2 linked regions of the Candidatus Scalindua japonica genome follow. Each later gene encodes a partner of the first gene's protein in a complex. Links are inferred from orthologs where the notes say so. Each region holds a gene or a part of one and is shown in the gene's direction. Other genes may lie near its edges. The genes, in order: cdaA and glmM.

What was found.
Region 2: the proteins of cdaA (region 1) and glmM are in contact, whole or in part, in a crystal structure (PDB 7OJS), measured with the Bacillus subtilis proteins. The link is inferred for Candidatus Scalindua japonica from one-to-one orthologs.

The regions. Positions count from the first base shown.
Region 1 is NZ_BAOS01000004.1:100,184-103,384, reverse strand. What follows is about bases 54-2,917. They hold cdaA (diadenylate cyclase CdaA), read left to right. Parts: upstream 54-1,000; coding sequence 1,001-1,834; downstream 1,835-2,917. Other genes in these bases: SCALIN_RS02685 (pyridoxine 5'-phosphate synthase), read left to right, coding at 2,843-2,917; SCALIN_RS02690 (CdaR family protein), read left to right, coding at 1,840-2,838; folP (dihydropteroate synthase), read left to right, coding at 54-835. In the rest of the region: more of folP, read left to right, coding at 1-53; more of SCALIN_RS02685, read left to right, coding at 2,918-3,201. UniProt on the Bacillus subtilis protein: One of 3 paralogous diadenylate cyclases (DAC) in this bacteria, catalyzing the condensation of 2 ATP molecules into cyclic di-AMP (c-di-AMP). Upon expression in E.coli leads to c-di-AMP synthesis.
Region 2 is NZ_BAOS01000022.1:125,406-128,595, reverse strand. Bases 313-3,165 are described here. They hold glmM (phosphoglucosamine mutase), read left to right. Parts: upstream 313-989; coding sequence 990-2,342; downstream 2,343-3,165. Other genes in these bases: glmU (bifunctional sugar-1-phosphate nucleotidylyltransferase/acetyltransferase), read left to right, coding at 2,339-3,165; SCALIN_RS12370 (HU family DNA-binding protein), read left to right, coding at 432-701; SCALIN_RS12375 (3-hydroxyacyl-ACP dehydratase FabZ family protein), read left to right, coding at 313-373. Also shown: more of SCALIN_RS12375, read left to right, coding at 1-312; more of glmU, read left to right, coding at 3,166-3,190. UniProt on the Bacillus subtilis protein: Catalyzes the conversion of glucosamine-6-phosphate to glucosamine-1-phosphate. Glucosamine-1-phosphate is used for cell wall biosynthesis.

The DNA.
Region 1 (3,201 bases):
CAGAGGATACCTTGATTTAAGCAAACGAACACATGTGATGGGTATCTTGAATATAACTCCAGACTCTTTCTACGATGGTGGCAAATACTATAATATAGAGAATGCACTGAAGCGAGCGAGAAAAATGATCGCTGATGGTGTTGATATAATAGATATTGGAGGTGAATCTACCAGACCGAATTCAAATTATGTCTCTGCTGATGAGGAACTAAGGCGTGTTATTCCTATAATTAAGGAGCTAAGCAAAGAGACACGCATTCCGATTTCCGTTGATACATATAAGGCTGAAGTTGCTGACAAAGCAATTAAGGCTGGCGCTCAGATCATAAATGATATTAGCGGATTACAGGCTGATAAAGAAATGGGAAGAGTTGCAGCCGTAAATAACACACCCATAATTATAATGCACATTAAGGGCAGCCCACATGATTTTCCTGAAAATCCTGTTTATGATCAACTAATTACTGAAATTACCTTATTTCTTGAAAAAAAAATTGAATATTCCGTTAAATCTGGAATAGCGCGTGATAAAATAATAATTGATCCCGGGATAGGTTTTGGCAAGAGAGTTGAACACAATACTGAAATCCTCAAGCATTTTAATAAATTTAAATGCCTGAACCTGCCTGTTATGATAGGTACTTCTCACAAATCCTTTATCAACAAAGTCCTTATGCCCTTAGAGGACAACGATGTGACAATAAACAATACTCGCCTTATTGGTACATTAGTAACTCTGGTCATTGCTGTATCAAAGGGTGCAAATATAGTCAGGGTACATAACGTCAAAGAGGCTGTTCAAGTTATAAAAATGTATAAAGCCATAGAGGGATGAATCCGGTTCTCTTCAGACAGGCTTTACTCTCCAACATCCCAATATGAAGGAGTAATGACCGAATGGCTTTTTAATTTGAGTTTACTAACTATGTGGTTAACATGAAAGAGACAATATAAAACTCAATTTTGTCGTACATTCAGACTAAAAAAAGGGAAAAAGTTGATGGACAGTTTCTTAGGATTTTTTGAAAATTTTCATAGCATTATTCATCCATACTGGTGCAATGGATGGATGTTAATAAAATCATGTGGTGAAATATTTATAATATTTATTATTCTCTATACAATATTAAGAATCATGCAGGGAACTCGCGGAGCCGGTATACTTCGTGGTTTAGCATTTACATTAGTAATAGTTGCTATAGTAATACTGTTTTTTATTAAAAAGCTCGAACTTTATACCGTTAACTGGCTTATCACAGAGTTTTTGCCGGTATTGATTATTCCAGTCATCATTCTTTTCCAATTGGAATTCAGACGGGCGCTTATTAAATTAGGGCATAGACCTTTTTTCAGAATGTTTGTTAAGTCTGATATACAGGTTGCTAAAGAGATTGTAAAGGCAGTGACTGCCTTGTCTGAAAATAAGATAGGAGGATTGATAACTATTGAACGTGAAGACGGACTGGTCAATTATATTGAAGGTGGAATAAAGACAAATTCTAACATTTCAAGTGATCTTATCAGCACAATTTTCTGGCCCGGTACTCCACTTCATGATGGAGCGGTGATTATACAGGAAGCAAAGATTGCTGCCGCAGGCTGTTTATTTCCGCTAACAGAAAACGAAAACATACCAAAAACCTGCGGTACACGTCACAGGGCCGGTATTGGCATTACAGAAGAGACTGATGCGATATCAATAATTATTTCTGAAGAAACCGGGCTGGTATCTGTCGCTGTTGGCGGAAGGCTTACTGAAGATGTCACACCGGATAAATTAAGAAAAATACTAGAAGAAATGTCAACCAGTATAGTAGAAGAAGAACGGAGTTAATAAGCTTGATAAAAAACCTTTTTTTTCGAAATTTGAGAGCAAAGGGAATGGCGTTGATAATGGCTGTAGCTCTCTGGTTTTATGCTATAAGTAAACATACCGGCGACATCAAAGAAGATCTTCTGTTAACAATCAACGCACCTTCAGGCCTGACAATAATGGATACCAGTAGCGAAATGGTAACTGTTGGGTTGAGTGGTCCACAAAATGTAATTGATAGAGTATCTGATATGATAAAAGACAATAAAATTAAAGCCAGATATGACATACCAGACATAAATAATGTAGAAGAGGATAATTTTAAAAGAACTATTCACTTAACAAGAAGAAACTTTAATTTCCCAAAAGAGATTAGAATAAACTCGCTGGTACCCAATGAAATCGAAATAACTTTAGGTAGACTGGAAAGTAAGTACATAAAGGTACACATACAGAAAAATGGAACACCTGCGCTCGGTTACGAAATAAACAGTGAGTTTTTCTACCCTAGAGAAGTTCTTGTAACGGGACCTGTCAATATTCTCAAAGAAGCTGATTCTATTAATACAAGAGTGATAAATGTGCGCGGAATAACAAGCGAACAGAACAGAACATTTCCCTGGGTAGTCGATATAGAAAATAATATCTCGATAGTAAAAAATGAAAAATTTGTTTCTATACCTGTTGTATGTGATGAGAAAATTAATGTATGGTTTCATATAACGGAACAAATGGGTGTTAAAGTATTTGATAATGTCAAAGTAAACGTTTTTCACCCGATAGACTACAAATATAAAGTTAAACTAAAAGAGGAATATATTAGCCTGTCCCTGAAGGGTTCAAAATTAATACTGGACATGCTGAACCCGGAAGATATTATGGCATATATTGATGTCAGTTCATTAAGTCCTCCGGGGCCTTACAACCAACCTGTTATTTGCAAGATACCTGAAGGACTAAAAATAGAAGGACATGAACCCGAGTCTCATGTAGATATTTTTGAGGCGGTAAATGAAAAGGAATGAAATTATGATTAAATTAGGCGTTAATGTTGACCATGTTGCTACAATACGACAGGCGAGGATGACCTTTGAACCTGATCCGGTAACTGCAGCCGGGCTTGCGGATCTTGGTGGTGCTGATGTTATAACAATACATCTCAGAGAGGATAGAAGGCATATACAGGAAAGAGATCTTGAGTTAATGCATGATACAGTATTTACCAAACTAAACCTGGAGATGGCAACCTCCCGGGAAATTGTTGATATTGCGCTTAAAATAAAACCAGGGCAAATTACCCTGGTGCCAGAAAAGAGACAAGAGATCACCACAGAAGGAGGTTTGTCTGTTGCGTCACAGAAACAAATGCTTACTGATATAGTGAAGAA
Region 2 (3,190 bases), on another replicon or contig:
GGAACAGTTAAGCGGAATACTTAGATTTGATCCTGAGAACAAAATAATTATTGGTTATAAGGATATAAAAGAAGACGAATTCTGGGTACGTGGCCATATCCCGGGCAATCCTCTTATGCCAGGAGTATTAATGGTAGAAGCTTCCGCGCAATTGTGTACCTATTATTTTAAGAGTTCCATTCAGACAGAAAAGTTTTTTGGTTTTGGTGGAATAGATAAGGTTAAATTTCGAGGGAAAGTACTTCCGGGTGATAAATTGATCATTGTTGCAAAGAATATTGAATTACGGGCCAGGAGGGCTATTTTTGACGTTCAGGGAATAGCAAATGGCAAACTTGTATTTGAAGGTCAGATAATTGGTATGGCAATGTAACATGGGTTGTTGGTGTTATATTTTTGTGGGCTTTTTTTCCTTTTAGAAAGGGGGTTGTATGAATAAGCAGGATTTAGTTGAAGCTGTATCAAAAGAGTTAGGTACATCAAAAGCTGGGGGAGAGCGAGCGGTAAATGCTGTGTTATGTGGTATTACCAAAGGTGTAAAAAAAGATAAAAGTGTACAGCTGATAGGGTTTGGTACTTTTTCAGTAAAGAAAAGAAAAGCTCGAACGGCAAGAAACCCTCAGACTGGTGACACAATTAAGGTCAAGGCCAGCAGGACGGTAGGTTTTAAGGTAGGTAAAAAATTCAAGGAGATGGTTTGACATACCTGTTTTACTTTAAGCTTTCAATCTTGACATACTAAATTGAGAGGCACGTGCTTTTCGAAGTGAGTGCCTCTCAATTCTAGTTTTCTTCTACGTTATTCATTCCTCGCGCCACGCCTCTATGATTACTTATCAAGCCGAGTACTGCCTATCAATATTTATTGTTCATGTCATATTTTGAGGTTACAGAAATGTGACTTGTTTCTCTTTCAAGAGGACCCGGTTCTGGAATCCTTTCGAAAGGGATATCTTTATTCTAACTTTTATACTATAAAGTGAATGTAAATGGGAAAATTATTTGGAACAGACGGGATTAGAGGGGTTGCTAATGTGTATCCAATGACTCCTGAAGTTGTATTGAGTGTCGGAAAAGCAGTCGCTCACGTTTTCAAGGAAAAGTGTGGAAAAGAAAAACCTAAATTTGTAATAGGTAAAGACACCCGAATTAGTGGCTATATGCTGGAAAATGCACTGGCTTCAGGTATTATTTCAGTAGGTGCGGATGTTTTACTTGTCGGTCCTATGCCAACACCGGCGATTGCACACCTGACTAAATCGTTAAACGCAGATGCCGGTATTGTGCTGAGCGCATCACATAATCCTGCTGAAGATAACGGGATAAAGATTTTCAGTGAAGATGGGCATAAACTGCCGGATAATGTAGAGGAAGAGATTGAAAAATATATTTTGTCAGAAAAAGTAAAGACTGAACAGATAAAAGGAGATCTGATTGGGAAAGCGTACAGAATTGCTGACGCAAAAGGAAGATATATAGAGTTTGTTAAGGCTTCTGTAAACAGCATGAACCTGAAAGGATTAAAAATAGTGCTGGACTGTGCTAATGGCGCGGCTTACAATACCGCACCGTATATATTAAGTGAGCTGGGAGCAGAAGTAGTTGTACTGAACGATAAGCCTGACGGATTGAACATAAACTTAGATTGCGGCGCCATACATCCAGAAAAGATGATGGCTCTTGTAAAAAAGGAAAAGGCGGATATCGGGATAGCACTTGATGGGGACGCGGACAGAGTGATTGTTTGTGATGAAAAAGGGCGAATCGTCGATGGCGACCATATTATTGCGATATGCGCGATTGACCTGAAAGAGAATGGGTCGTTGAAGAAGAACCACGTTGTTGTCACTGTTATGGCGAATAAAGGCTTTGATATTGCTATGGAAAAGAAAAAGATTAAAGTGGTTAAGACAAATGTTGGCGACAGACACGTTGTTGACGAGATGAGGAGAAAAGGATATGTTTTAGGGGGGGAGCAGTCGGGGCATATAATATTCTCAAATTATACAACCACGGGAGATGGAATAATTTCAGCTTTGCAATTATTAAAAATTATCAAAGAAAAAAGAACAAAGCTAAGCAAATTGGCAGAATGTATGAAGTCTCTGCCGCAGGTGATTGTTAATGTTGCCGTGAAGGAAAAAAAGAATATTAATAAGCTGAAAATATACAAGAATATCAAGCGCGCGGAATCACACCTGAGTAAAAAAGGGAGAGTCCTTGTAAGGTATTCAGGAACACAGAATCTATGCAGAATTATGATTGAAGGCGAGAATAAAAGAGAAATTCAGAAAATAGCAAATGATATTGCGAAAGAGATGAAGAAAGAGATAGGGATATGATACAAGCGGTAATAATGGCTGCGGGAAAGAGCACAAGAACCTGGCCTTTAACGTTGACCATGCCTAAACCATTACTTAAGGTGATGAATAAAGAGATTGTTAAGCACAATCTTGACGCTTTGCAGGGATTGGTGAACGAAGTTATTGTCATTGTTGGTTATAAGAAAGAGATGATAATAGATGAAATAGGTCACAAGTATGGGAAATTAAAAATAAAATATGCTGAGCAGAAAAGACAGTTGGGTACCGGACATGCACTGAAATCTGTTGAAGAGTTGATTAAGGATAAATTTATTGTTATAGGCGGAGATGATATTTTCTCAAAGAGAGATATAAAGGCGTGCTTGAAACATAGATATGCGGTGTTGGGATGTGAGGTTGAAGCTCCGGACAGGTTTGGCGTTTTTGTTGTAAAGGGTAAAGAGGTTAAAAAGATTGTTGAAAAGCCTGAACAGTTTGTTTCAGATATAGCGAATACAGGATTATATGTTTTTGATAAATCTATCTTTAAGATTAAGCTCAGGAAAAGTCAAAGAGGGGAATATGAAATAGTTGATTATATAAATGCGCTTGTTAAAAAAGAGAAAGTCGTGTGTGAAATGGTAAAAGGACACTGGCTGTCCGTGGGATATCCATGGGATTTAATTGAAGCAAACAGCATCCTGGTTTCTAAAATAAAGAGTGATATAAAAGGAAAAGTAGAAAAAAATGTTACTGTAAAGGGAAAACTGATAGTAGGAAAGGGTACGGAAATCCTGTCCGGAACATATATAAAAGGAGATGTAGTTATTGGCGAAAATTGCAGTATTGGGCCTAATTGCTATTTAAGAGGTAATACTTCTATCGGA